3 regions of the Gordonia sp. (in: high G+C Gram-positive bacteria) genome follow, and region 2 is predicted to be linked to each of the others. Evidence: riboswitches for the same ligand, from Rfam matches in the RefSeq annotation. Region 2 holds a riboswitch; each other region holds the start of a gene.

Region 1 (9,849 bases), on a different contig from region 2:
GCCATGCTGCATGCGAGAGAACCGATGATGAAGATCGTGATCGCCGCCAGGAAGAACGGCTTTCGCCCGTAGATGTCCGACAGCTTGCCGTAGAGCGGCGTAACGATCGTCGATGTCACCAGGTACGCGGTGGTCACCCACGCCTGCATGTCGTACCCGTTCAGGTCGTCGGCGATCGTTCGGATCGCCGTCGACACGATGGTCTGGTCGAGTGCTGCCAAGAACATGCCGATCATCAGACCGGCCAGCACGGTAAGGATCTGACGATGCGTCAGTCCCCTGCCGGGTAAGTCCCCGGGGGTGGAGTCCGTCATTTCTGGTCGCCTTTCGCGTCTTCTGTGGCCGTGTGCGCTTCGACCGAGTCGACGAACCGGGTGAGGAGTTCGGCGAACGTGCCGAAGTCCGCGTCTGGCCAGTCGGCGACGAACGAGCCGATGACCTGACGTCTCCGCGCCGACAGTTCGCCGACCCGTTCGATCCCCTCGCCGGTCAGTTCGAGCAGGCACGCCCTCCCGTCGTCCGGATCTGGCTCACGTCGAACCAGGCCGTCCTCGACCAGACGAGCGACATGTCTGCTCGTCGTCGACGTGTCGGCAGACATCGCCGCCGCGAGTTCACTCGTCCGGATCGGGCCGTGACGCAACACGAACAGCGCCCGCTTGGCCGCGGTCTCCGAACCGCCGTCTGACGCGGAGGCTGCTCGCGCACGGATCCGAACGAGTTTGCCCAACGCCAGAAACACGTCATCGATGTGTTCCGCCGACGGCATCGCCCCTCCATTTACTTGCGCACTACAACTAACTGCCGGTCAAGGATGACTACCGTCCGCCCCGTCGGCAACCCCGCCGAAAGCGACCGAAACACGCGTATGCACCCATGACGGGCGTGATTCCCGACAGATCGGGCCCCAGACGACAGCAAGAAGGGCCGGATGTGTGTCCATCGACACGCATCCGGCCCTCGTCGAACCCCGTCAGTGGTGCGGCGTCGCCAATTCCGCGAGCGCCGCCAGAAGTCGGTCGACGTCGTCGGATCCGACACCTACTCCGAAACTGGCACGCACCGCACCGTCGGGGTATCCGAGCTTGGCGAGCAGCGGGTGCGCGCAGAACTTTCCGTCACGTACACCGATGCCGTGCTGCGTGCTGAGATACTCGGCCACCTGACGCGGCGAGTAGCCGTCGACGACGAAGCTGGCGATGCCCACGCGGCCGTAGGCATCGTCGAAGACCCGTAGCGGGCGGACATGCGGCAATGCGTCGAGGCCGTCGTCGAGACGGCGCACCAGGGTTTCCTCATGTTCACCGATGCGCTCGAACCCGATGTCCCACAACGCTTCGGCGGCGGCAGCGATCGAGACAGCGCCGAGCACGTTCGGCGATCCGGCCTCGTGTCGAGCGGCCCCGGTATGCCAGTCGGTGTGGTCGAGGTCCACGGCAGCGCTCGCGCCGCCGCCCGCGAGGTACGGCTCCGCGGCGTCGAGCCAGTCCGAACGTCCGACGAGCACGCCTGCACCGAACGGCGCATACAACTTGTGCCCGGAGAACACCAGGTAGTCGATACCGAAGCTGGCGATCGAGACGGCGCGGTGCGGGACGAGCTGAGCTCCGTCGACGAGGATCCGTGCGCCGTGCCGGTGCGCCAGCCCAGCGAGCCTGGCGATCGGCAGAACCTCTCCGGTCACGTTCGACGCCGCGGTAACCGCGAGGAGCGAGGTAGGCGCTGCGGCGAGTTCGGCGTCCAACGCGAAGATCGTCTCGTCCACGGTGGGCTTCGACGACACGACGCGCACGCGGCCCGCCCTTGCCCACGGCAGCAGGTTCGCGTGGTGCTCGATGTCGAGGACCACGACGTCGCCGGGGGTGATGGACGCGGCGAGATTGATCGAGTCGGTGGTGTTGCGGGTGAACACCACGGTGTCGTCGGCGCGCCCGCCCACGAACGCGCGGACCGTCTCCCGCGCCTGCTCGTAACGGGCGGTGGTGATCTGGGACAGATGCCCGGCACCGCGGTGAACGCTCGCGTACTCGGTGAGTGCATTCGCTGTCTGTTCGGCCACCGAGGTGAGCGCGGGCGCGGACGCCGCATAGTCCAGGTTGGCATACGGCAAGGGGGCAGATCCGGCGATCGGCACCGTGACGTCGGCGCCAATCACCGACGCGAGGGCGCCGATATGAGTCCAGCGGCAAACGGGTGCATCGAGAACAGCGGTCATGACAAGACTCCTTGAGGTTCCACACTTGCCTGCGTCGGTCGACGCGGGCCGGGTCGTCACCCGGAGCACCCCACCGTGGCGGAGGGTTGCTGTCCAGCGAGCCGGGGCTTGTCGCTGGTACTCGTGACCCGTGCACAACGTTCCCCTACCGTCGCCGTTCAGTCGAGGGTTAAATGCACGGTGCGCGCAATCGCCGTCATTCGGTCGGTGTCGACGCCGCTCCGTGCACCACACCGGGCGGATAGAGTCGTGGGTACTGATCCGGCGTCGCCCGACGGCGCCCCTGACTGACGTGGAAGGCCGAACCGTGACGAATCCCTGGGGCCCGAACGCCCAGCGACCCGGTTACCCTCCCCCGCAGCAGTTCTCGCCCCAACAGGGTCCATCCCAGCAACACCCATCCCAGCAGGGTCCGCCGCAGCAATACCCACCGCAGCAGGGCCCACCCCAGCAATACCCGCCCCAGCAATACCCACCGCAGCAATACCCACCGCAGCAATACGCCCCCTACCCCCAGAACTTTCAGAACCCGTATCCGCCGTTGCCGCCCCGCAAGTCCCGGACCGGGCTGTTGGTTGCGGGAGTGGCCGTGATCGCTGTCGCGGTGGTCGGTGTCGTCCTGCTCGTCGTCGCGCCGTGGAGTTCGGACGACTCCGACGAGGCGCACCACGAGACGGTGGCCCTCGGCCACGGTGTGAGCGTCGACGTCGACGTCCCCGCCGGCTGGCGGATCGAGACCGGCGACTTCAACGGATCGCAGTCGCTGATGCTCGTCCCGGAGTCCGACGACCGCTCGATCGCCCAGGTAGACGACGACGGCGATGCCATGGATGACGGCAAGGACGCCGAGCCCATCCACGCGATGATCGGTCTGGCCGACACGTGCGGAGCCCAGTTCAGTGATCTGACGGCCGGCCAGTGGCGTCCCGACTCGGGCCACGACCGGAACGACAAGGCCGAGACCTACCGCCACAGCGCGGTGACTCGGGTCGACAAGACCTACTGCTTCCAGCTCGTCGGCATCGACTTCGGCAGGTCGACGGTGACGGTCGAGTCCACCGCATCCGACCTGGCACGGAAGCTCGTCGCCGACGAATCGATCACCGCGGCCAAGGCCGCCTGACCTCACCGAGCTGAACGGAGACACCATGGGCATCATCGACAGGATGCGCGGAGAACTCGTCGACATCATCGAATGGGTCGACGATTCGCGCTCGACCCTCGCGTGGCGGTTCCCGCGCTACAACAACGAGATCAAGAACGGTGCGCAGCTGATCGTGCGCGAGGGCCAACAGGCCGTCTTCGTCTACCGCGGGCAGCTCGCCGACTCGTTCGCGCCCGGGCACTACGAGCTGACCACCGAGAACCTGCCGATCATGAGCACGATCCAGGGGTGGAAGCACGGGTTCAACAGCCCTTTCCGCAGCGAGGTCTACTTCATCAACCGTCGGCCGGTCACCGACCTCCGGTGGGGCACCCCGAACCCGATCACCTTGCGGGACCCCGATTTCGGGATGGTTCAGGTCCGCGCCAACGGCCTGTGCGTCATTCGGATCGCCGATCCGGCGATCTTCTTGCGAGAGGTGATCGGCGCCGACAGTCAGGTGAACGCCGACGAGATCGCCGAACTTCTGCGCCGGGTCATCTCGACGGCGTTCTCGGACATGATCCTCGAGACCGGCGTCGGCGCCATTGACCTACAGGGCAAGCAGGTCGAGTTGAGCGACAAGTTGCGCGAATACGTTCAGACGCGCGTCGACGACGAGTTCGGCCTCCACGTCGACTCGGTCACCATGAACATCTCGCTGCCCGACGAGATCACCGAGGCGATGACCCGCGGTGTGGCTCGCGGTGTCGAGGAACGCGGATTCCTCAACAACGTCGGCGACCTCAACCAGTATCAGCAGGGGAAGGCAGCCGACTCGATGCTCGCCGCCGCACAGAATCCGGGCGGCGGCGCGATGGGCGACATGATGGGTGCGGGCATGGGTCTGGCGATGGCAGGACAGTTCGCGAACCAGTTCAACCAGCAGCAACAGCAGCCGTCGTCGAGCGGCCCGCCACCGATTCCGACTGCGCAGACGTTCCACATCGAGCAGAACGGTGCGGCCGCCGGCCCCTACACCGTCGACCAGTTGCGTGGCTCGATCACCCCGACGACCCTCGTCTGGGCGACCGGCATGGCCGCATGGACGGCAGCCGGTCAGGTCGCGGCGCTCGCGCCGCTCTTCGCACCGTCGGGTCCGCCGCCGCTGCCGTCTCAGGAGCCGCCTGCATCGCCCGCACCTCCCGCACCGCCGACTCCGCCCACTCAGTGACATGACGCAGCCGCCTCCGTTACCGCCGCAAGACCCCCACCCCCATCCACAGAACGCACAGCCGCAGGGACCGCCGCCGTTGCCCGCGCAGGGCCAGCCGTCTCCGACGCCGCATGTGCCGAGCGCGTCCGATCGGGCTCGGCAGCACGTCACCGAGCAGACCCGCACGTATCCGTGTGGGTCGTGCGGTGCTCCGCTGACGTTCTCCCCGGAACGGCAGGATCTGTCGTGTGGGGCATGCGGTCGGGCGTACCCGATCGAACTCGACCCCGCGGCCGTCATCGTCAAACATGACCTCCAGACGGCGATGTCTGAGCTCGCGGCGGGATCCGTCGGGCTCGCGTCGGTCGGCGGCGACGAGCACGAGGTCCTCTGCCAGTCCTGCGGGGGTCGGACCATCTTCAACGGCAGCCTCACCGCGACCCGGTGTCCGTACTGTGCGACGCCCATCCAACGGGACGACGTCCAGAACTCGCCCGAGCGGTTCGCACTCGACGCGATCGTGCCGTTGCACGTCGGCGAACCGCAGGCGCGGGAGTCGATCGAGAAATGGATCAACAGCCGGTGGTTCGCGCCGCGCGAGTTCAAGAAGTACCGGACACTCGGATCGTTCACGAGCGTGTACCTCTCCTACTACTCGTACGACGCCGACACCACGACGAGCTATCACGGGCAGCGTGGCGACACGTACACGGTTGTCGTCGGATCCGGCGAGAATCGGCATACCGAGACCCGCATCCGGTGGCGCCCCGCGTCGGGCGTCGTCCGCAACAACATCCGTGATCTGCCGGAACTATCGAATACGGGAATGGACGGGTCACGGATCCGCGACCTGGAACCGTGGCCGATCCAAGCCGCTGTTCCGTATACGCCGGAGTTCGTGGCGGGCCATCTGTCACGGACGTACGACCGGGACCCACAGGACGTCTTCTCCCGGAATGCGCGCCCTCGCATCGACGATCAGATCGATTTCAGCATCCGCCGCGACATCGGCGGTGACCACCAGCGCATCGGCAACAAGAACACCGCGTACGGGATGCTGCAGTTCATGTATCTGCTGCTGCCGATGTGGCTGCTCACGGTCAATTACGACGGCAAGCCGTTCCAGGTGTTCGTCAACGGCCTCACCGGCGAAGTCCAGGGTGACCGACCCTGGAGCAAGGTGAAGATCGCGGCCGCCGTGATCGCGGGAATCGTCGTCGCCTGCGTGCTCGCCTACCTGATCTGGGGAAGACAGTGAACCAGTGCAGTTCACGGAATCGGAGACCCGCATGACGACCGTCGCAATCCTGCTCTTGGTGATCGTCCTACTCGTCGTCATCGGCGCGGGTGTGTTCGTGTTCTCGCTCGCACGGTCATCGAAGTCGGCTATGGCGGCGAACGCCGCCATTCCCGGGGTCGACGTCGCGGTACCCGCATCGTGGGGCGGCTCGCACGATCCGGAGGCCCGCCTGCACCGACGTATCCGTGACGCGGTGAGAGCCCTCGACGACACGATCGGTATGAGCGGAGTCGCGCAGATCGACGACAGAGCCCGCCTGATGGTGTCGGCGCAAGAACTCGACCAACGTCTGGTGACGATCTGGTCGCTGCCCGCATCGGCGAAGCAGCAGCCGTTGGCCGAGGTCGAGGATGCCGTTGCAGCCCTCGAGGCGTCGGCCGCATCGGTCGCGCTCGAACCAGGCGACGGTGCGGTGAGACGGGCGCAGGACACTGCGGGCGGTATCGCCGACCGTGCTGCACCGCCGACTGCTCCACCCGTGCCGGACGTCACGTCCCAACAGCCCGCCGAGCGTCATGATCGGGAGGATCCGCCGAGTAACCTGGCGGAGTGATTCTCCCGAGTTCCCTGTTCGCGACCGCAGACGCCTCGTGGCGGGGCACCGGCCGGCTCGGTGAGTTCTCGACGGTCGATGCGGCCCGCGAAGCACTGGCTTCGGGTTCGGTCAGCGCGGTCACCGGCGCTTTCGGTTTCACTCCGTCCGGCGACGCCGCTCTCATCGCACCGGAGTCGTTCGACGTCGTCGCTCGCGCGGGCTCGCCCGCTGCGCCCGCACCACTGTCGCCGCTACCGGCCCGCATCGCGTCATCGTCGACGACACCTGCCGCCGATCACGCCGAGCGCGTGCGGTCGGCTCTCACCGCGATCGACAGCGGCCGGGTGGAGAAGGTCGTGCTGGCCCGTGCCGCCGAGTTGACGTTCGACCGGCCGATCGATCCCATCGACTTGTTCGGACGCTTCGCCGCCGGGGCCACCACGTCGACGACTGCGTTCGCCGTACCGCTGGACCCCGCTGCCGGACGGCGCGGGCGCTGGTTGATCGGCGCCAGTCCCGAACTACTGGTCCGACGGTCCGGCCGTGTCGTCACCTGCCACCCGTTCGCGGGCACCGCACCGCGCGGTGTCGGCCCCGAGACGGACCGGGCCGCAGTGGAGCGCTTGCGTACGTCCGATAAGGACTTGCGCGAACACGCCTTCGTCGTCGACTCGATCGTCGCCGCGCTGTCGCCGCTGTGTCGCGAACTGATCGTGCCAGACGAACCCCGGATCGAGTCGACACCAACGGTCTGGCATTTGGCGACGCCGATCCGCGGCGAGCTCGCCGACGAGTCCGTCACCGCCCTCGATCTCGCCGCCTTGCTGTCCCCGACGCCCGCGGTCTGCGGGACACCGCGCGACCAGGCAGCCGCGCTCATCGCCGATCTCGAAGGCTCCCGCGACTTCTATGCGGGCGCCGTCGGCTGGTGCGACGCCGCAGGCGACGGCCAGTGGACTGTGTCGATCCGTTGCCTCGAACTCGACGCCGACCACACCGGTGTCACGACGTGGGCCGGCGGCGGCATCGTCGCAGGCTCGGACCCCGATGCAGAGGTCGCCGAAACCGACGCGAAGTTCCGCACGGTCTTGGGCACTCTCGGCCTCGACTGACGGCCGCAGCTCAGCCCAGCGCGGCGTCCAGGTCCCGAATCAGGTCGTCGGCCGCTTCGAGACCGACCGAGAGGCGGACCATCGAATCGGTCAGGCCGATGCCTGCACGGCCTTCGGGCCCCATCGCGCGGTGCGTGGTGGTCGCCGGATGCGTGATCAGGCTCTTCGCATCGCCGAGGTTGTTGGAGATGTCGATGACGCTGAGTCCGTTGAGGACTTCGAAAGCGCGTTCCTTGCCGGTCTGAGCCGGGCTTCCCGCCAACTCGAACGTGATGACGGTGCCGCCGCCGGACATCTGGGACGTCGCGAGGTCGAACTGCGGGTGCGACGGCAGGAACGGGTAGATCGTGCGCGCGACGCGCGGGTCGGCGTCGAGGAACTCGGCGATCCGGAGAGCGGCCGACACCGATTGGTCGAGCCGGATCTTCATCGTTTCGAGGCCTTTGAGCATCACCCACGCGCTGAACGGGCTCAACGCGGGACCGGTATGCCGCATCAACTCGCGGACCGGCCCCTGGATGTATTCCTCGGTGCCGAGGATCGCCCCGCCCATCACGCGGCCCTGGCCGTCGATGTGCTTGGTTCCCGAATACACGATGACGTCGACTCCGAGTTCCAGACCGCGCTGCAGCAGCGGCGTCGCGAACACGTTGTCGAGCACCACTTTCGCTCCGGCAGCGTGTGCCATCTCGGCCACCTTGTGGATGTCGACGACCGCCTGCATCGGGTTCGACGGCGTCTCGAAGAACACCGCATCTGCCGGCTCGGACAGCGCCGCCTCCCATTGTGCGAGATCGTCACCGTCGACGAAGACGGTCTCGACGCCCCACGACGGCAGGATCTCGTTGCAGATCACGAAGCACGAGCCGAACAGGCTTCGGGCGGCGACCAGACGCGAGCCGTTCTTCAACAGGGCGCCGAGCGCCACGAACACGGCCGCCATACCGCTCGCCGTCGCGAAGCACGCCTCGGTGCCCTCGATCTGACGCAGTCGCTCCTGGAACATCGCGACGGTCGGATTTCCGTACCTGCTGTAGACGAAGCGCTCGTCTTCACCGGTGAACGCGCGCTCGGCGGCCTCCGCGGACTCGTACACGTAACCGCTGTTGAGGTAGAGGGCTTCGGACGTCTCGAAGAAGCCGGACCGCATGAGGCCGCCCCGCACCGCGACGGTCTCCGGCGACACCCAATCTGGAAGTTCGTTGCTCACTGTTCGCTGCTCCTCTACGACTGTCGCCAGGGAAGTTCTTGCGCCCGCCACCCGACGGAACCACGATGCCCGGACGCGTCCACGGCGCCCTCGAAACCGTCCAGCACGTTGTACGACGCGCCGATCCCGGCGGCTGTCGCCGCCTCTGCGGCACCGATGGACCGCTGGCCCGATCGACACAGGAAGAGGACTTCGTCCTCGTCGGTGATTCCCGCAGACCGGAGGTCGTCGACGAACTGGGGATTGCGGGCGCCGTCGGGGAAGTCGACCCACTCGACGAACACCGTCTGCTTGCCGAGGGGGCTCACGTCCGGGACGCCGACGAAGCTCCACTCCGCCCGGGTCCGACAGTCGACGAGAACGGCTCGCGGGTTGTCGGTCAGCCGATCCCACGCCTCGCGTGGGGTGATGTCGCCTGCGTAGGTCACGATGCGCACACCTTCCAGTCGTCGCCTTGTTTGACGACGATCAGATCCGTCGTCGTCTTCTTGTCTTCAGTGTTCTCGCGGTGCTCATGGACAGTGACGGCCGCGCGCGAGCCGGTCACCTCGACATCCATCTCGGGGACGACGACCTTCCCGTCACGTTCGAGCGGTCCCCGGTTGGCTTCGGCGAACTGCGCCGCGGTCGGGAAATCCTTCGACGCGACGTTCGCCTCGCACTGAGCGCTGCGGTACAGGTCGTAGTTGAGCGAGTTCCGGGCGCTGTACAGGTCGTTGACCACGTACTGCACCTTCGTGTCCTCGCTGACGCGCTCCTCGGACGGGCGGACAAGGTGCGACAGCGCGATCCATGCGACGACGACCACGATGAGAACGAACGCGATGATGAACGGCAGAGCCGCCCGCCACGACCGGGGTTCGTGTTCGGGGTTCGGCGGGTCGTCCTGTGGTGCAGGGTCGGCTGGCTTCGCGCTCATGACTTCCGAGTCTATGACCTGTCTGTTCTGGGCGCGCAACGCGTCTGCCCTGGCACGACGACGGCACACGGCGCGCCACGCGTCAAGAGTTTCGATCACCGCCCGCCTACTGAGGTTCGCCTCACTTACAGATTTTGGTCCGGCACGCCCACGATTTAACGTAGAGGGGACAAGGTTCCATAAAGCTGAGGAAAACACGAGCTCATGACTGACACCAACCGCCCGTTGCGGGTCGCGATCGTCGGCGCCGGACCGGCT
Region 2 (9,849 bases):
TGGGTCGCCTCACCCGGCATGTGATTCAGCGCCGCGACCGCGCCAAGGCGATCGTCTCGCGGAGCAACTCGCCGATCGGCTCCTTCGCCGTCAGGAAGCCGTCGTGGCCCGCGTCGGACTCGATCACGCTAAGCTCGCCGACCGTGCCGGCGAGCTCGTCGGCAATCTGTTGTTGCTGGTAGATCGGGTACAGACGGTCCGAGTCGATACCGCCGACGACAGTCGGGACAGCGCAACCGTTCAGTGCGGCCTTCCACCCGCCGCGACCGCGCCCGACGTCGTGATTGTTCAGCACATCCGACAACACGACGTAACTGCCCGGGTCGAAGCGGGCCTTCAACTTCTCCGACTGGTACTCGAGGTAGCTGGCGATCGCGTAGCGACCGCCGTTCAACGGATCCTCCTCGCCCTGCGGCCGGTTCTCGAACCGGTCATCGAGTTCGCGGCCACTCCGATACGAGAGGTGAGCGATCCGCCGGGCGACGCCCATCCCGGTCATCGGCGCGCGGCCGGTGCCGTAGTAGTCGCCGCCCTGCCAGTCCGCGTCGCCTTTGATGGCGGCGATCTGGGTGGTCTGGGTGCCGATCTGGTCGCCCGACGCGTGCGGGCCGACAGCGAGGATCAGCGCGGCGTCGAATCTGTCGGGGTGGGTGACGATCCACTCCAACGCGCGTGCGCCGCCCATCGATCCGCCTGCGACAGCGGCGAATCGGGTGATGCCGATCTGGTCGAACGCGATCTGCTCGGAGCGGACCAGATCACGGACGGTGAGCGTGGGGAAGCGTGACCCCCATGGCCTGCCGTCCGGTGCGATCGACCCGGGACCGGTGGAGCCGTAGCATCCGCCGATCGAGTTCGGCGCGATCACGCACCACTCGTCGGTGTCGACGGCAGCGCCGCTCCCGACGAGTCCGTCCCACCAACCGGTCATCGAAAACCGATCGTCGGCAGGGCCGGTGACGTGGGAGTTGCCGGTCAGCGCATGCAGCGCGAGCACGATGTTGTCGCGCGCAGCGTTGGGACGACCCCACTTCTGAAAGCTGACCGTGACATCGGCGAGAACGGCCCCCGAGTCGAGGGCGAGATCGCCGATGCGCACGGCGACGTCCGACCCGTCCGGGCGGTCAGCCCAGTCCGGATCGAACGTCGTGGCGGCCGGGTCGACGCTCACCGACACCGGACGCCCCCTCTGCGTGCTCGAATCACTTGGCGGCCTTGAAGCCTTCGGTCAGGTCGGCGAGGATGTCGTCGATTCCTTCGATACCGACGGCCAGACGGACCAGACCCGGTGTGACGCCCGCAGCGAGCAGCTCGTCGCCCGCCAACTGGCTGTGCGTGGTCGATGCCGGGTGGATCACCAGCGAACGGACGTCACCGATGTTGGCGACGTGGCTGTGCAGTGACAGTCCGTTCACGAACTTCTTGCCCGCTTCGACACCACCCTCGATCTCGAAGCCGATGACCGCGCCCTGGCCCTTGGGCAGGAGCTCCTGGCCGCGCTTGTAGTACGGCGACGATTCGAGGCCCGCGTACGACACCGACGTGACCTGGGGGTGTGCTTCCAGGAACGCCGCGACCTTCTGCGCGTTCGCGACGTGCCGCTCCACGCGCAGGCTCAACGTCTCGACGCCCTGCGCCAGCAGGAACGCGTTGAACGGAGAGATCGCTGAACCGGTGTCGCGCAGCAACTGGACGCGTGCCTTGAGGGCGTATGCAGGGGCACCGAGATCGGCGAAGACGACGCCGTTGTAGCTCGGGTCCGGAGTGGTGAATCCGGGGAACAGGTCCTTGCCGTCGCGCTGGACGCGCCAGTCGAAGGTGCCGCCGTCGATCAGGACGCCGCCGATGGAGGTGCCGTGGCCGCCGATGTACTTGGTCGCCGAATGCACGACGACGTCGGCGCCGTGCTTGAGCGGGTTCAGCAGGTACGGGGTGGCGACGGTGTTGTCGACGATGAGCGGGAGGCCTGCGTCGTGCGCGACCTTCGACAGGCCGTCCAGGTCAAGGATCTGGTTGTGCGGGTTCGCGACGGTTTCGCCGAACAGTGCGCGCGTGTTCGGCTTGATCGCGGCCTTCCACGACTCGAGGTCGTCGGGGTCGTCGACGAACGACACCTCGATGCCAAACTTTGGCAGCGTGTAGTGGAAGAGGTTGAACGTGCCGCCGTAGATGCGGGGACTGGATACGACGTGGCCACCCGCCTCGACGATGTTCTGGATTGCGTAGGTCGTGGCGGCCTGACCGGACGACACGAGGAGAGCGGCGACGCCACCCTCGAGGGCGGCCAGACGCTGTTCGACGGCGTCCTGCGTCGGGTTCATGATGCGCGTGTAGATGTTGCCGGGCTCGGCGAGGGAGAACAGGTTCGCGGCGTGATCGGTGTTGTTGAACACGTACGACGTGGTCTGGTAGATCGGCAAAGCACGAGCGTTGGTGGTCTCGTCGACGACCTGCCCGGCATGTACCTGCGTGGTCTCGAAACTCCAGTTCGCGGCGTCAGACATACGGCGTCATCACTTTCTGTGGTCGGCGCGGGGCGTGGCCCCGCTCGGTCAGGGTCCGACCTTCGGACCCGCGCTTGCGGCCCCGAAGCTGTTCCTCGACGCCGCCAGGTCATCACCCGGAGCACCCCACCGCGGTTGGAGGGTTGCCGGTCAGCAAGCCGGGGCTCAGCACTGACACTCATGACCTGTCAGAGACAATATCTCACCGATATTCGGACACGGGAAGGCCAGACCGTCGGAAGGTTAAACCCTTCCGTCCGATCGTGGCGTTGTGCTAGGCCTGCACATCAGACGATGGGGCGCCCCTCCTTGCGGGCCTGACGCCATTCCTTGATGAAGGCGCGGACGATCACGGTGAGCGTGCTCAGTGTGATGAGCGGCCACACCAGAACATAGATGGTCATCCAGACTGCGTTCATTCGTCGTCCTCTCGGCTCGTGGAGACCGATGAGGTCTCCGATTCCAGTCGGTCAAGTTCGGCGTCGAGATCCTCGCCTGCGGTCTCGTCCACGCTGGGTCGGTCCATGTCGGCGGCCCCGGCTGCGTCGTCGGGGTCGTCGAAGTTGCCGGTGCGGACCGCGATCACGTCGAAGTCGAAGCGCGGGCCCTTGTTGAGCATCGTCAGTGCGGCGCACACCATGGTGCTCACCGCGTACGCGACCAACGAGCCCGACAGCACGGCGTACTGGTGCAGGAACCCGATGGAGAACGGGGCGGCGGCGGCGATGGAGACGATGCCGATGACGAACGCAGCCTTCTTGCCGAAGAAGCCGAACGCCATGAGGCCGAGTACGACACCGATACCGATGGTCGACAGGACGTCGAAGAAGATGCCGACCCCGCCGTCCATCGAGATCCACGAGAAGCGGACCGGAAGGAAGAACAGCAGCGCGACGACCACGGCGACACTGAACGACATGTTCGTAACGCGGTTCCAGTAGAACGACGCGATCACCGGGAACACGAGGGCGCCCCACAGAGCACCGACGAACACCAGTAGATCGAGAATGTTCAGGTTGCTTCCGGCGAACACGAGGGCAGCGCAAGTCGCCACGATCATCGTGATGCGGCCGATCAGCACCATCGTCGCGGGGTTTGCCTTCTTCTTCCCGGCGATGTTCTGTCCGTAGATGTCGGCCATGACTATCGACGCGAGAGCCGTCATATCGGCGTCGGCGGTGGACGCCAGGGACCCGATGATCATGATGAAGAACAGGCACAGCAGGATCGCTGGCAGATAGGTGGCGGCCATCTGCGGGATCAGGTTGTTGACGTCGCCGTCCATCGGCTCGAGACCTGAGTAGAGCGCGAGCACACCGAGCATGCCGACGCCGATGATCGCCGAACCGTACCCGAAGGTCGCGGTGATGAACGTCTTCTTGATCAGGTCTTCACGAACCGCGAACAGACGCTGCGCGATCGTCTGGTTGCCGATCGCGTAGGCGAGGACGGCCGCGATGTACGGCGCACCCTGGTTGTAGAAAGCGTCCGAGGAGAAAAAGTTGCCCTGCGCTTCGGTCAGGTTGCCCGCACCCGTTGTGAACAGATCGGGCCCGCCCGCGGCGAAGAACACCACCGGGATGATGATGACGACCGCGCCGAGCATGAACACGACCTGTACGAAGTCGGTCAGCACCGAGGCGCGGAAGCCGGACCAGAGCGTGTACAGCAGGACGCCGCCGCCGATCGCGATGATGCCTTGGGTGAACGAGAACGGCGACAGCATGGCGACGAGCGCGCCGCCCGCGATCAAGTTGGACGTCAGGCTGATCAGGCTGCCGAGGATGTTCGACCCGGCGAGCAGCAACTGGCTGGACCGTCCGTTGCGCGCGAACATCACCTCGGCGATGGTGTGGGCGTTCGGTGCGACCTTTCGGATGCGGCGGCCGAACGGGTAGATCAGCAGGATCATCAGCGCGCCCCACAGCCCGTAATGGATGGGGCCGGAGATGCCGTAGGTGTAGCCGGACGTCGCGGAGGCGTACATCGACGACGCCCAGATCCAGGTGGCGGTCATCGACGCGGACGAGATGCCGAATCCGATCTTGCCGCCGCCGGTCATGTAGCCGTCGGCGTTCTCGTTGCGGCGGCTGATCCGCCAGGCGATGTAGAGGCTGGTACCGAAGAACGCCACGTAGAGCAGCAGGACTACCGGGCCCGAGAGAGTTATCGAGTCTGTCATTGAGGAATCACTTTCGCGTCGCGCGACGCTGATGCGTCGCGACCTAGTGGTCTGCGGGATTCACTCCGGTGTCAGACGTCCGGCGGCTCCACCTGTCCCGGCGCGGTGGCGAACCGTGCAGCGGGGGCGGGAAACCTGACGAGGAAGCCGGTGACGTTGCGGGCCGTCGGCACGACTGTCCTTTCTCTCGGGTGGGGTCACTTTTCGTGACATGGACAGAAGTGTCTTGTACCTAAACTGAGCCGAACATGCGAGTTAACATGGCGCGGCCCGGGCTCGCGAAAGTCGCGTACGCACAGGTAAGCCGTGGTTCACGCGCAGGTGCGCAACGTGTTGTACTTCACATTTCGGACGCGGAGGCGGCCGGTGGTCGACGTCACCGATCCGCGAGGAATGGGTCGACGCGTCGCCTACGTTATGCGACTGTGCGCGAAACGTCTGTGACCCTGGAAACGGCCCAAGCCAACCCGACTCGTTCCGGCGACTTGGGCCATTCTTCACGTCGGCTGGCGCTCATCGTGATCGTCCTCGCACTCGGTGGATTCGGTATCGGCACCACCGAGTTCGTCGCGATGGGGCTGCTGCCGAACATCGCGGGCGATCTCGGGATCGACGAGCCGACAGCCGGACACCTCATCTCGGCGTATGCGATCGGCGTCGTGATCGGTGCGCCCGTCATCGCAGTGGCCGCGTCTCGGATGTCCCGGCGGTCGCTGCTGATCTGGCTGATGGTCGCGTTCACGGCAGGCAACGCGCTGAGTCTGGTGGCGCAGTCGTACGGGATGTTGATGGTCGCGCGTGTGATCGCAGGCCTTCCGCACGGCGCCTACTTCGGTGTCGCGGCGCTCGTTGCCGCACATCTGGCAGGCCCGGGACGACGCGCGCAAGCCGTCGGACAGGTGATGCTCGGACTGTCGGTAGCCAATGTGCTCGGCGTGCCCGCGGCGACCTGGCTTGGTCAACATTTCGGGTGGCGCAGCGCCATCGCGATGGTCGTCGTGATCGGAGTGGTCACCGTCGCCGCACTCTGGAAGGTGATGCCGACTCTGAACGACATGGCGACGACGGACCCGCGGACCGAACTGGGCGGCCTCAAGAGCAGGCAGATCTGGCTGACGTTGATCGTCGGCATGATCGGCTTCGGTGGCTTCTTCGCGTTCTACACCTATCTGAACACCGCGCTGACCTCAGTCGGCGGACTCGCGGACTGGACTGTCCCGATCGCGCTCGCGCTGTTCGGGCTCGGCATGGTGTCCGGCAACATTATCGGCGGAAGGCTCGCCGACCTGCTCGGCGAACGCTCAATCGTGATCGGCATGCTCGGTGCGGCGCTCGCCCTCGGACTCTTCGCACTCGTCGTCGGAACCGGCTGGCCTGCGATCATCGTCGCCTTCCTCGTCGGGTCCTCGGGATCGATCGCGCTTCCCGGGCTGCAGACGCGACTGATGGACGTCGCGCACGACGCCCAGACCATCGCCGCCGCCCTCAATCATTCGGCGTTGAACGTCGCGAATGCGATAGGAGCTGCGGCTGGCGGCCTCGTCATCTCCGCCGGCTGGGGCTACCGGGCGCCCTCGCTGGTCGGCGCACTGTTCGCTCTGAGTGGTGCGGCGATCCTCGGAGTGGCCATTGTAATGAACCGTCGCAGCACAGAACCTGTCAGCGTCGCCGGCTCCACAGTGACCGACTAGGGTCGGGGACCGTGACCGCCTCCCCGCTGACCATCGCGACCGTCAACGTCAACGGCATCCGCGCCGCCGTCAAGACGCGCAACGAGAACAACCCGGGAATGCTGCCCTGGCTGAGTGAGCACTCGCCGGATGTCGTGCTGCTGCAAGAAGTGCGCGCATCCGAGGCGATCGCCCGTAAAGCGCTCGCACCCGCACTCGACGACGGCTGGCACCTGGCGATGACCGAGTCGGCCGTCAAGGGGCGGGCCGGTGTCGGCATCCTGTCGCGCAGTGAGCCTGCCGCCGTACGGATCGGGTTCGGCAGCAGTGAGTTCGACGACCTCGGCCGGTACATCGAAACAGACTTCGAGTTCGCGGGCGAGACCATCACCGCGGCGAGCCTCTACCTCCCGTCCGGCGCCACGCCGACCGACGATCCGAAGGACGTCGAGAAGTACGAGGAGAAGGTGCGCTTCCTCGACGAGTTCGGGCCCTACCTCGACGGGCTGCTCGGATCGGGTCGGCACGTCGTGGTCGCAGGCGACTGGAACATCGCCCACACCGAACGCGACATCAAGAACTGGAAGGGCAACCGCCGCAACTCCGGTTTCCTGCCGCACGAACGCGAGTGGATCGGCGCCCGTCTCGCCTCGGGGTGGGTCGACGTCGCGCGCGAGCATCACGGTGACGTTGACGGCCCCTACGCGTGGTGGTCGTGGCGCGGCAAGGCATTCGACAACGACTCCGGGTGGCGCATCGATTACCACCTGACGACGCCCGCGCTGGCCGGTCGGCTGCAGCGCACGTGGGTCGACCGCGCGGACGCATACGACCGCCGCTGGTCCGACCACGCGCCGGTGAGCGCCGAGTTCGCCTGACCGGGACGAGAAGTCGGTTGAGCCGATCTGAAACAATCAGATCATGACCTCTCCTGCACCGACTCCGCGCCGCCGGGTCCTGTCCGGCATCCAGCCGACGAGCGACTCGTTCCACCTCGGCAACTACCTGGGTGCGGTCAAGCAGTGGGTCGAGTTGCAGGAGGACTTCGACGCGTTCTACTTCATCCCCGACATGCACGCGATCACCGTGCCGTTCGAGCCTGCGCAGTTGCGGGAGCGGACACGCCGCAGCATCGCGCAGCTCCTCGCCGTGGGTGTCGACCCGAAACGGGCGACGATCTACGCGCAGTCGCAGGTCCCCGAGATCGCGCAGCTGACCTGGGTTCTCACGTGCATCACCGGATTCGGCGAGGCCGGTCGGATGACGCAGTTCAAAGACAAGTCGGCCAAGGCCGGGCAGGATGCGGCAGGCGTCGGCCTGTTCACCTATCCGATCCTGATGGCAGCGGACATCCTCGCGTTCCAGGTGGAGGCGGTGCCGGTCGGCGAGGACCAGCGCCAGCACCTCGAACTCACCCGTGACCTCGCGCAGCGTTTCAACAAGCGTTTCGGTAACGCACTCACGGTGCCCAAGGCGCACATCGTCGAAGAGTTCGCGAAGATCTACGACCTGCAGAACCCGACGGCCAAGATGAGCAAGTCGGCCGAGACCGAGGCCGGAGTGATCAACCTCCTCGACGATCCTAAGCGGTCGGCCAAGAAGATTCGATCGGCGGTCACCGACAACGAACGGGTGATCGCGTTCGATCGCGAGAACAAACCGGGTGTGTCGAACCTGCTGACGATTCAATCGGCGTTGACCGGCAACACTGTCGACGAGATCGTCCGATCCTATGACGGCAGAGGTTACGGTGATCTCAAGGTTGAGACGGCCGAGATTCTCACCGACTTCGTGTCGCCGTTGCGAGGCGCAGTCGACGAGATCCTCGCCGACGAGACCTACCTGGACACGATCATGGCGGACGGTGCCGCTCGCGCTCGAGAGATCGCGGCTACGACGCTCGCCGACGTGTACGACAAGGTAGGGTTCGTCGCGCCGAAGGGCTGACCCGACCTGCGAGTCACTGCCCGCGAAAGACGACGACCCGAGGAACCGCGTGAACCGGATCAAAGCCTTCATCGCCGGACTGCCGGCACTGTTCGAGCAGCTCAAGGAGCGGTGGCCATGGTTGCGCAGGCTGCTAGCCATGCAGGATCACTACAACGCGCGCCGCGGCAACGTGTATGCTGCGGCGATTAGCTTCATCGGCATCCTGTCGATGGTGCCGATCCTCATGGTGTCGTTCGCCATCGCCGGCTTCATCCTCGCGAGCCGACCCGAACTCCTCAGCGACATCACCGACGCGGTGGTCGAGAACGTGCCAGGTGAGCTCGGCACTCAACTCAACGACATCATCACGTCGGCGATCGAGTCGCGCCGCGCAGTCGGTGTGATCGGTCTGTTGAGCGCTGCTCTCACCGGTCTGGGCTGGATGGCGCTCGTGCGCATGGGGCTGAGCGAGATGTGGGGCGGCCGTCAGAAGCGCAGCGCCGTGATGGGCAAGGTCTACGACCTCCTCAACTTCGTGGTGCTCGGCGTGCTGTTCGTCGGCACTATCGCGATCACCGTGTTCGCCTCCGGTCCGGTCGGCGAATGGGTCCTCGGACTCGTCGGCGTCGAGGACACATGGTGGGGCAAGTGGATCCTGCGCATCGCCGCGATCATCATCTCGGTCGTCGCCACGTGGCTGCTGTTCAGCGTGGTACTCGCGAAACTTCCGTTGCAGCAGTTGCCGATTCGCGTCGTGATGCCGGGAGCGTTCGTCACCGCGATCGTGTTCGAGATCCTGAAGTCGTTGGGTTCGCTCTACCTCCAGTCGGTGATGAGCAGCCCGGCGGGTGCCGCGTTCGGTCCGATCATCGGTGTGATGGTGTTCGGCTACCTCGCATCGCGGATCGTCCTGTACGCGTCGGCCTGGAATGCGACGAACCCCGCCAACGAGCAGTACCTGACGGTCGACGAAGTCGAGAACGACGGCGAAGAGAAGGAACCGGTCTACTTCGCGCCCATTCAGAAGGTATCGGGCGGACCGCGGGCCCGAGAGATCGTGACGGCGGCCGGAGTCGGCGCCGCGGTCGCGACCGTCGCGACGGCGGCGACGACGGTCCGCAAACGCGCGGGCAAATAGCGGTCAGTCGCTGCGCGAGCTCTTGTCGCGGCCGAATCGGACGGCGACCCACGCCGCGAATCCGACGATCACCACCACTATCGCGATCCCGGCCGCTGACAACAGACCCCAGTGCGCGTCGTCGTTGTGCTCGGCGGCGCGCGCATCATGGTGCTCGGGCGTGTGTGGGTCGACGAGCGTCCCGACCGAGGTGCCGGCAGGAGCGGCGAATCCGTAGTCGAGCATGCGGGCCGCTTGGTCCGAGTACAGATTATTGAGTTGGTTGACCCCGTACATCTGGACGACGAGGAGAATCCGTCCATCGCGTTCGACGGCGCCGACGAACGTCTTGAGAGCGTCGTCGGTGTACCCGGTCTTCCCGCCGAGCATGCCGGGGTACCCGTCGCGCAGCAACGCATTGCTGGTGCCCATCGTGTAGCCGGGGTG
Region 3 (9,849 bases), on a different contig from region 2:
GCCGAGCCATTGCCCTTGCCCTTGCCGATGATCAGTTCCAGGCGGCCACCGGACAAGTGGTCGAGGGTCGCGTAGTCCTCGAAGGCGCGCACCGGATCGACGAGCGACAGTGTGGCCACCGTCGTGAAGAGTCGGATGTGCGAGGTCAGCGCTGCGAGATGACTGAGCCACACGGCGGGCGAGGACGATAGGAACGGTCGCTCGTGCCGCTCGCCGACACCGAAGCCGTCAAATCCGAGTTCCTCGGCGTACTGGGCGTAATCGAGGACCTGGCGGAAGCGTTCCGCAGTGGGCGTGAGCTCTCCGGTCTGCGGATCCGGGGAGCGGGTAATAAGTGTTATCGCGAGAAACCTCATGACGCGGCCGCATCTCGGTCTCGGGGCTCGGCGGGGTGCCGGAGTCCGAGGTGCTCGCGCAGCGTGGCCCCCTCGTACTCGCTTCGGAACACACCGCGCTCCTGAAGGATCGGGACCACTCGGTCGACGAACGGCGCGAGACCTCCCGGCGTGACATGGGGTACGAGAATGTATCCGTCGGCGGCATCGGCCTGGACCTCGTTGTCGATCTGGGTCGCGACGGACTCGGCGGTACCGACGAATGCGTGCCTGCCGAACGAGTTCGCGACGGCTTCGCGCGCGGACAGTCCGTCGGTGGCCGCGGCGGCGCGCCACTGAGCCGCAAGGTCGAGTGCGCTGCGCCCGAACATCCGAACGCTCGCTCGCCCTTTCGACACCGTCGACTCACCAGGGACCGGATCGAACGACGGGAACGCGCCGTCCGGGTCGAAGTCGGGGAGCGGCGTGTTCCAGAGCTGCTCGATGAACCGGACGGCGGTCGCCGGAGAGACCTGGGCGAGGCGGACTTCCCGGGACAGTTCGACGGCGTCCGCCTCTGTGTCGCCGATGACGAACGTCGCGGCAGGCAGGACCAAGAGCTCGTCCGGCCGTCGTCCGAAGCCACGGAGTCGGCCTTTGACGTCCCGATAGAACGCGCGCGCGTCCTCGCCGGTGGCGTGCCGGGAGAAGATCGCGTCGGCCTTCGCCGCGGCGAAGTCACGTCCCTGGTCGGAGTCGCCTGCCTGGAAGATGACCGGCCTGCCTTGGGGCGTCCGCGGTACCGTGAACCGGCCCTCGATGTCAAAGAACCGGTCGTGCACGGAGTAGGCCCCCGCGTCGGCGGACCCGAGGAACGTGCCAGACTCCTGATCGGCTACGAGATCGTCCGCGCTCCACGAGTCCCACAGTTCGGTGACCGCGGCGAGGAACGAGCGGGCGCGGTCGTACCGGTCCTCCTCGGCGAGGTATCCGCCGCGCCGGAAGTTCTCGCCGGTGAACGCATCCCAGCTCGTCACAACATTCCATGCGGCGCGTCCGGCGGACAGGTGGTCGAGTGACGCGAACTGGCGGGCAACGTCAAACGGCTCATTGAACGTCGAGTTGATGGTTCCGGTCAGACCGATCCGCTCGGTGACGGCCGCGAGTGCGGTCAGGATCGTGAAGGTGTCTGGGCGCCCCACGACATCGAGGTCGTAGATCTCGCCGTTCTGCTCGCGCAGACGCAGTCCCTCGGCGAGGAAGAGGAAGTCGAACTTGCCTCGTTCGGCGTCGCGCGCGAATCGGGTGAAGCTGTCGAACTCGATGTGGCTTCCCGACTCGGGGGCGCTCCACACCGTCGTGTTGTTGACACCAGGGAAATGGGCGGCGAGATGGAGCTGCTTGGTGGTCTCGGTCATGGTCGGGTACTCCTCATGCTGTGGCCGCATAACGGTTGGTGGGTCGAGACAGTCCGAGACGTTCCCGGAGCGTGTCCGCGCGGGGTGTCTCGGGATAGCGACCGCGTGCACGGAGCTCCGGAACGAGTCGGTCGACGATCTGCTCGAGATCGTGCGGCAAGGTCGCAGGCCGCAGCCGGAAACCTGTCAGTCCCGCCGTGCTGCGATCGACCAGGAGGTCCGAGAGTCCGTCCGCAGTTCCGACGAAGATCTCCGCGTCGCTCGTGTATACCGACCCCGCGACGTCGTCGAGACGATTGAGGCGAGCGCGGGCCGCCTCGACGGTGTCGTCGAGCACCACCACCAATTCGCCGAAAACGTGGACGGTGTCGTCGCTGCGGCCCGCGGCGTGCTGAGCCGACCTGATATCGGCAACGATCGCCTCGGCGTCGGACTGACTGTGCGGGGTGACGAATCCGATCTCCGCGGACGAACCGATCAGCTCATATCCCGGTGCGGAGTGCGCGAGAGCCGCGACCGGCGGATGTCCCTGCGGTGGCCGGGGCGTGATCGACGGGCCGCGAACCGAGAAGTGGGGACCGTCGAAGTCGATGTAATGGAGCTTGTGCCGGTCGATGAAGCGTCCGGTCGCGACGTCCCGGATCTCGGCGTCGTCCTCCCAGCTGTCCCACAGGCGACGGAGCACCTCAACGTAGTCACGTGCCTCGTCGAACAGTGCGCGGATGTTCGCTTCGGTACCAGGCGAGTCGAGTCGGTCCGCGGACGGCAGGGTCCGGCGTCCGATATTCCGGGCTGCTGTCGCGCCGGCCACCTGGATGCGGACTCCAGCGTTGCCGATACTCACATAGTCGAGGGTTGCGATCGCCTTCGACAGGTGGAACGGCTCGGTGAGAGTCGCGACGGCGGTCGGAATCACTCCGAGTCCAGGGACCAAGGGAGCGATTCGTGCGGCGATATCGACCGCGTCCAGCCGTCCGCGCACTCGATCGGTTCGGCCGTCGGGTGTGCCGATCGCGTCGGACTGCAGCTCGAAGGCGTCCTCGATCGTCACGAAGTCGATGAGTCCTCGCCGGGCCGTGGCCGCAAGGCCGGCCCAGTACGGTCCAGTGAACAGGTCGCCGGGGCGGGCGTCGCTCTCCCGCCATGCGGCTCGATGCCACCCCGCGCCGTCGAGCGCAATCGCGAGATGCAGGTCAGTGATCGCGGACATGGTTCCTCCCTTGTTTGAGATGTCGGGGTTCGGTGCGTCAGAACGTCGCGGATGGATTGATCTCGGACCGCCGGACCTGTGTCTGAGTCACGCCCCACTTCTCGAAGATGCGGTGGTAGTCGCCGGTGTCGATGAGTTTGTTGACCGCAGCATTCAGGGCGGGGCCGATCGGGGAGCCCTTTGCGGTGACGAACCCGACCGGTGTCGCCGTCAATTCACCGAGGAACTTGGTGTTCGGGACGTGTTGTGCCGCGTATCGCAGGCTCAGCGTTGGACCGAACATCAGGTCGACCTTGCCGTTCTGTAGGCCGAGGACGATGGGCCCCTGGTCGGCGAAGTACTGAACCGTCCACGGCTTCTTGCCCTGCTTCGCGCAGTCGCTCGCGTGCGTCTCCAACAATGTCTGGAACGTGGACCCCGGCGTAGTTGCGATACGGTACCCGCATGCGTCGGTGAGTGTCGCGATCTTGTCGGAGTCGACCGTCGACGCTCCGAGGAATCCTTGCCCGTCGTTGAGATAGGTGGCGAAGTCGAGCACCTCGGTGCGCGCCTTCGTGACGCCGAAGTTGGCCTGCCCCACTTGGTAGCGTCCGTTCTGCACCCCGGGAACGATTGTCGCGAACGTGCCGTACTCGCGATGCCAGTCGACGCCGAGAACCTTGGCGACCGCGTTCGCGATATCGATGTCGAGTCCGACCTGATCTCCGTCGACGACGCCGACGTGCGGGAGTTGAGACTGACCGACTGCTTCGACCGAGCCGACGGTGAGGGCGCCGGACGCGCGGACGTCGGCCGGCAGCAGCGCGGCTACGCGAGGGTCACGGACGACCGAGGAGACCACGTCCTGAGTGGGCACAGCGCCGGCATCGGCTGCGGCGTCGGGTCCCGAATCGGATCCGCATGCGGTCAGGCCTCCGGCGAGTGTGAGGAGGAGGACCATCCCGATTGCGAGGAGTCGTGGCAGAGTTCGCGAGTGCGACATTGTGTGTCCTTGTAGATGATGAGGAGCAGGTGAGGGGGGGAAAGCGAGTCCGGGCAGCGTCAAAGGACGGCTGAGATGAATGCACGTGTCCGCTCGTGCGCGGGCGCGGAGAGCACGGTGCGTGGGTGGCCCGACTCGACGATTCGTCCACCGTCGACGAAGACGACGGTGTCCGCGACTTCACGGGCGAAGCCGAGCTCGTGAGTCACGATGAGCATCGTCATACCGTCGTGGGCGAGATCGCGGATCACGGAGAGGACGTCTCCGACGAGTTCGGGATCCAAGGCGCTCGTCGGTTCGTCGAACAGGATGATGCGTGGCTTCTGAGCGAGTGCGCGCGCGATGGCCACACGTTGGCACTGTCCGCCGGACAATTGGCTCGGATAGGTGCCGTCGCGGCCGCCGAGTCCGACCCGCGTAAGCAGGTCGGATGCGGCCGCAAGAGCCTGCGCTCGCGGAATGCCTGCGGCGATCGGCCCCTCGGCGATGTTCTGGGCGGCGGTGAGGTGGCCGAACAGATTGAACTGTTGGAAGACCATGCCGATGTGCGACCGCTGGCGGGCGACCTCGCGTGCGGAGCGTTCTCGGAGCCGACCACCGACTGGACGGTATCCGATGATCTCGCCGCTGACCTCGACGAACCCGGCGTCGGGTCGCTCCAGATGGTTGACGCATCGCAGCAAGGTGGACTTACCTGATCCCGACGGTCCGATGACGACGGTGACCTCGCCTTCGGCGACGTCGAGATCGATGCCCTGCAGTACGCTCGTTGCGCCGAAGCTCTTGGCCAGTCCCCGGATCCGGACCGCCTGTGCCGCATCGACTTCCGGGGCGCTCATGCTTTGCCTCCCAGCGCGCCGGCGCGGGACCAGCCCGAGCCGAGCAGCGGCAGATTGTCGCGGAATGAGCGGCGCAGCGGTGTGTGTCCGGCTCCGCCGCGTCTGCCCTTCGCGTAGTGGCGTTCGACATAGTGTTGGCCGACCGACAGCACCGTCGTGAGGATGACGTACCAGAGCGTCGCAACGAGGAGCAGCGGAATGATCAGGTAGTTCTGCTGGTAGATGAGCTCGGCGGAGTAGAGCAGATCCTGGACCGCGATGACACTGACGATCGATGTCGCCTTGAGGAGCCCGATGAGCATATTGCCGGACGCCGGGATGATCGACGGCATCGCTTGGGGCAGCACGATGCGGCGGAATATGCGGAGTCGTCCGAGACCCAATGACTGTGCCGCCTCGGTCTGGCCGCGGTCCACCGAGAGGAGCCCACCGCGGACCACTTCGGCGGCGAATGCGGCGATGTCCAGCGACAGCGCCACGAACGCAGCGAAGACCCCGCTGAACAGACGCGCGGTGTCGAACGAGGCGAACTGCGGCCCGAAGGGGACTCCGATCGACAGTTGCGGGTACAGCGACGCCAGCTCGTACCAGAAGAGGAGCTGAACCAGCGGGGGCACCGATCGGAACAGCCACACGTAGGCGAATGCGATCGATGACAGCAGCCGATTCTGTGACAGTCGCATCGCGGCGAGCACGATACCGAGCGCATAGCCGACGGCCAGCACCGCGACGGTGAGCCAGATCGTCAACCCGAGACCCCTCAGGATCGAATCCTCGGTGAAATAGTCGGCGACGACACCCCATTGGAATCGCTCGTTCACGATCAGCGTGTGCCCGAGCATCGCCAGCGCGATCAGCACTATGAGCACGCCGAGCCACTGTCCGGGCCGGCGAGCGGCGACCAGTGGTGCCCTGACGAGTTCGTCGTCTCCGGGACGATTGACGAGATTCGGGACCGTGAGCGGTCGCTCGGATAGTTGAGTCACGATCGGTGACGTCCTTGATCAGTTCGCGCTTACCGTGCGGCTCTCGCACGGTCGGGTTCTCACCTGGAGCACCCCGCCGCGTGGAGGGTTGCCGGTCAGCCAGCCAGGGCTTGTCACTAACGCTCATAACCGACGTCGACGTTACGAGCCCGGCATGCGGCCGCCAATCTCCACGATCGTGATGATCGGAAATCGTGTGGAATACAGAAATATAGGACTCTTCGAATTCAGGTGGGCGTAATCCTTCACCTGAACACAGAACGGCCCGAGAAGCGACTACGCAGGGTGGTCGTACTCGGGCCGATCTGAGATGTCGTCAGAGCCTCACGGGAGTGCAGATGCCGAAGCACGGTCGAGGAACCAGACCGTGGCCGCAGTGCCGTCGACTCCAGCGCACGGCCAGTCCTCGCGCGAGGCCCCGCGGTGGGCTGCCGCAACGGCTTGCGCCTTCTCCTCGCCGGAGACGAGAAGCCATACTTCGCGTGAGCGGTTGATCACCGGGAACGTCAATGTCAGACGTGCTGGTGGCGGCTTCGGCGAGTCCGTCACCGCGACCACCGGCGCAACGTCCTCGGCGGTGGCCACGGTGTGCGGGAACAGCGAGTTGATATGCCCTTCACCACCCATGCCGAGGAGGTGGATGTCGAATACGGTCTCCTGCCCGATCAGACGGGCGTAATCGCGGGCGGCGGCCTCGATGTCGTCGCCGAACTCGCCGTCGGACGGCGCCATGACGTGGACACGCGCCGGGTCGACCGGAACCGAGGACAGCAAGGCGTCGAATGCTTGACCGGCGTTGCGCTCGGGGTCGGCGCTCGGGACGAAACGGTCGTCGCCCCAGTAGATCTCGACCCGGTCCCACGCGATGTCGCCGGAATCGGCTGCGAGCGCTTTCAACAGCCCGATGCCGTTGGAGCCGCCGGTCAAGGCCACCGACGCGATACCGTGCGACTCCTGTGCCCGACACACCACATCGACGAACCGATCTCGAGCCGTTCGGATCAACTCGGCCGACGAATCGAAGATCAGGGTCTCGGTTCGGCCGACGTCGGACGTCCCCTCGTGCGGGTGTGTCATTTCGCCTCCTCGAATTCCACGGCGGGCAGCCCGCGCAGCGCCGCCTCGTACACTTCGTCCGCGTCCAGACTGCGGAGTTCCTCGGCGAGGCATTCGCCTGTCGTCCGGCTCGCGTACGCGACTCGGCCGTCGGGGTGGCCGGTGCTCGACACAGTGCCGCTGGTCCCGTCGTCGTTGACGGTCATCGCGAGTTCGGAGCCCTCTCGATGCAGTCGGACGGCGAGCACTCCCGGCTTGCGGACCACACGAACGTCGAGCGCCGAAGCGAGCCAGCCTGCGAACATGTCGAGTCCCGGCATATCGAGTGATCCGGTCACCTCGGCTCCGGTGATGGTCGTGTGCGGCGGTCGGTCGAGCGCCGACACGAACAGCGCCCTCGAAGGCGTGAGAGCCGACCATGCGAGATCGGTGTCGCCGGGGGAGTACCCGGACCGTCGGGCAGCGAGGAACGCAGCGGGGTCGGATGCATTGCGCGCGTCGGTGATTCGGCGGGATGCCAGACGTCCAAGACGATCCTGCGACGGAATCTCCGGTGCGCGTCCAGGCCACCATGTGACGACCGGGGTGTCGGGCAGAAGAAAAGGGGTGACGACGGCGTGCGGGTGTTCGGCGAGTGCCCCCGAGAGCGTCAACAACACGACCTCGGATGCTCCCGCATCGCCACCGACGCGGATCTGCGCGTCGAGGCGCGCATCGCCATCCCTGGTGCCGCGCGAGACGACGATCACGCGGCAGGGGTGCTCGCGGCTGGCCCCGTTCGAGGCCTCGACGGCCTCCTCGGTGGCCGCACCCGCATCGACGTCGATGATCAACGTCAGCACACGTCCCAGGGTGACCGCACCCCCGCTGCTACGCATCCGGACGAGCTTCTTGCTGATCGAGGTGGTGTCGGTATCTGGCAGGTCGACGATCATCGACGGCTCCTGTTCTGCGCGAGGCTCACGGTCGCCTCCACACGCGTCTGGTACGCGCCATCATGGTGTCCGCCGACTGCGGCCCCCAGGTGCCTGATTCGTACTCGTCCGGTGTCCCGGACTCCGCCCATTCGGCCAGGACCGGGTCGAGGATCTGCCAACTGAGTTCGACTTCCTCGTTGACCGGGAACAACGACGGCTCGCCCAACAAGACGTCCAGCAGGAGACGCTCGTACGCCTCGGGGGAGGAGACGGTGAACGCGCCACCGTAACTGAAGTCCATGTTGACGTCTCGGACCTCCATCGACGAGCCCGGGACCTTCGACCCGAACCGCAGGGTGACGCCCTCGTCGGGCTGCACGCGGATCACGAGCGCGTTCTGGCCCAGCTCTGCGGTCATCGTGTCGTCGAAGGGCAGATGCGGGGCCCGCTTGAAGACGAGTGCGATCTCGGTGACCCGCCTGCCGAGGCGTTTACCGCTTCGAAGGTAGAACGGCACACCCGCCCACCGTCGGGTGTCGACCTCGAGGGCGATTGCCGCGAACGTCTCGGTCGTGGAGTCGGCTGCGAAACCGTCCTCGTCCTTGAGGCCGACGACGGGCTCGGAGCCCTGCCAGCCTGCGGCGTACTGGCCGCGCGCCGAGTTCTCCGCGATCGGCAGAATATTGCGGGTGGACTGCAGGACCTTGATCTTCTCGGTCTGCAGATGGTGCGGCGAGAAGGAGACCGGTTCTTCCATCGCGACCAACGCCAACAGCTGAAGCAGATGGTTCTGGATCACGTCCCGGGCTGCGCCGATGCCGTCGTAATAGCCTGCGCGCCCGCCCAACCCGATGTCTTCGGCCATCGTGATCTGCACATGGTCGATGTAGTGCGAACTCCACAACGGGTCGAACAGTTGGTTCGCGAACCGGAGTGCCAGGATGTTCTGGACGGTCTCCTTGCCGAGATAGTGGTCGATGCGGAACACCGATTCTTCGGCGAACACGCTGTTGACGAGCTCGTTGAGCTCGATCGCCGAATCCTGGTCGTGACCGAACGGCTTCTCGATGACGACCCGCCGCCACGCGTCTCCGGACTCGTCGGCCATCCCGGTACGACGCAGCTGGCTCAACACGACGGGGAACGCATTCGGCGGAATCGACAGGTAGTAGGCGTGGTTACCGTCGGTGCCGCGGTCGTTGTCCAGGTCGGCGAGAGTGCTCTGCAACCGCTCGAAGGCGTCGTCGTCCTCGAACGTGCCCGACACGAACCGGATGCCCTCGGCCAGTCGATCCCACACCTCGGTCCGGAAACCGGTGCGGCAGTTCGCTTCGACGGCCTCCCGGACCACCTGGGCGAAGTCTTCGTGGGCCCAGTCGCGCCGGGCGAATCCGACCAGGGCGAAGCTCGGCGGCAAGAGCCCGCGGTTCGCGAGGTCGTAGACGGCAGGCATCAATTTGCGGCGAGCCAGATCGCCGGTCACCCCGAAGATGACCAGCGCCGACGGCCCCGCGATTCGCGGGAGCCGTCGGTCGTGCGGATCACGAAGCGGGTTGGTCCATTCGGACTGGGCCTTTCGAGGCACTCTGTCGCCTTCCGTCGCTTCGTCTCGCTTGGTCGTGATCGCAGTGCGCTAGCGGCCGGCGTCCAACTGCGTCGCCGTCGCGGTGAGCAGTTCGTCCCACGCCTGCTCGAACTTCTCGACGCCCTCGCGCTCGAGCAGTGCGAACACGTCGGGGAGATCGACGCCTGCGGCGGCGAGTGCGTCGAACACCGCGCGGGACTCCGGTCCGCGTCCGATGATCGACTCGGTGTCGACCCATCCGTGGTCTGCGTACGCTTCGAGGGTCTTACCGGGCACAGTGTTGACCGTGTTCGGTGCGACGAGCTCGCTGACGTACAGCGTGTCCGGGTAATCGGGGTTCTTCACACCGGTCGACGCCCACAGCGCGCGCTGGGGGACCGCGCCGTGCGCCTGCAGGTCGGGGAAGCGGGTCTCGGTCTCGAAGACCTCCTGATACGCCGCGTACGCCAGACGGGCGTTGGCCAGGCCGGCCTTGCCGCGCAGCTCGAGAGCCTCCGGAGTCCCGATCGCGTCGAGACGCTTGTCGATCTCGGTGTCCACGC

Evidence for each region. Region 2 has a riboswitch for S-adenosylmethionine ahead of ACTIMF_RS05490 (bifunctional o-acetylhomoserine/o-acetylserine sulfhydrylase). Riboswitches for the same ligand answer to the same signal wherever they lie in the genome.
Region 1: another riboswitch for S-adenosylmethionine. It lies ahead of ACTIMF_RS12380 (aminotransferase class V-fold PLP-dependent enzyme); the one in region 2 lies ahead of ACTIMF_RS05490 (bifunctional o-acetylhomoserine/o-acetylserine sulfhydrylase).
Region 3: another riboswitch for S-adenosylmethionine. It lies ahead of ACTIMF_RS10750 (amino acid ABC transporter permease); the one in region 2 lies ahead of ACTIMF_RS05490 (bifunctional o-acetylhomoserine/o-acetylserine sulfhydrylase).

What each region holds. Positions count from the first base shown of each region.
Region 1 covers NZ_JBQEDL010000022.1:38,477-48,325, forward strand. The annotation lists gene ACTIMF_RS12370 (MDR family MFS transporter) at 1-314, opposite strand, end outside; gene ACTIMF_RS12375 (MarR family winged helix-turn-helix transcriptional regulator) at 311-769, opposite strand; gene ACTIMF_RS12380 (aminotransferase class V-fold PLP-dependent enzyme) at 974-2,215, opposite strand; SAM riboswitch class IV at 2,232-2,344, opposite strand; gene ACTIMF_RS12385 (hypothetical protein) at 2,805-3,338, shown strand; gene ACTIMF_RS12390 (SPFH domain-containing protein) at 3,364-4,533, shown strand; gene ACTIMF_RS12395 (Trm112 family protein) at 4,535-5,773, shown strand; gene ACTIMF_RS12400 (hypothetical protein) at 5,805-6,368, shown strand; gene ACTIMF_RS12405 (isochorismate synthase) at 6,365-7,462, shown strand; gene ACTIMF_RS12410 (O-succinylhomoserine sulfhydrylase) at 7,473-8,672, opposite strand; gene ACTIMF_RS12415 (rhodanese-like domain-containing protein) at 8,687-9,100, opposite strand; gene ACTIMF_RS12420 (Rv0361 family membrane protein) at 9,097-9,591, opposite strand; gene ACTIMF_RS12425 (FAD-dependent oxidoreductase) at 9,796-9,849, shown strand, end outside.
Region 2 covers NZ_JBQEDL010000007.1:77,790-87,638, forward strand. The annotation lists gene ACTIMF_RS05480 (nuclear transport factor 2 family protein) at 1-24, shown strand, start outside; gene metX (homoserine O-acetyltransferase MetX) at 26-1,177, opposite strand; gene ACTIMF_RS05490 (bifunctional o-acetylhomoserine/o-acetylserine sulfhydrylase) at 1,203-2,504, opposite strand; SAM riboswitch class IV at 2,570-2,690, opposite strand; gene ACTIMF_RS05495 (putative transporter small subunit) at 2,792-2,923, opposite strand; gene ACTIMF_RS05500 (sodium:solute symporter family protein) at 2,920-4,686, opposite strand; gene ACTIMF_RS05505 (MFS transporter) at 5,172-6,377, shown strand; gene ACTIMF_RS05510 (exodeoxyribonuclease III) at 6,389-7,234, shown strand; gene trpS (tryptophan--tRNA ligase) at 7,278-8,303, shown strand; gene ACTIMF_RS05520 (YhjD/YihY/BrkB family envelope integrity protein) at 8,353-9,423, shown strand; gene ACTIMF_RS05525 (serine hydrolase) at 9,427-9,849, opposite strand, start outside.
Region 3 covers NZ_JBQEDL010000018.1:8,713-18,561, reverse strand. The annotation lists gene ACTIMF_RS10775 (LLM class flavin-dependent oxidoreductase) at 1-356, opposite strand, end outside; gene ACTIMF_RS10770 (NtaA/DmoA family FMN-dependent monooxygenase) at 353-1,732, opposite strand; gene ACTIMF_RS10765 (LLM class flavin-dependent oxidoreductase) at 1,746-2,942, opposite strand; gene ACTIMF_RS10760 (transporter substrate-binding domain-containing protein) at 2,980-3,924, opposite strand; gene ACTIMF_RS10755 (amino acid ABC transporter ATP-binding protein) at 3,984-4,763, opposite strand; gene ACTIMF_RS10750 (amino acid ABC transporter permease) at 4,760-5,749, opposite strand; SAM riboswitch class IV at 5,770-5,880, opposite strand; gene pgl (6-phosphogluconolactonase) at 6,074-6,826, opposite strand; gene ACTIMF_RS10740 (glucose-6-phosphate dehydrogenase assembly protein OpcA) at 6,823-7,740, opposite strand; gene zwf (glucose-6-phosphate dehydrogenase) at 7,766-9,307, opposite strand; gene tal (transaldolase) at 9,356-9,849, opposite strand, start outside.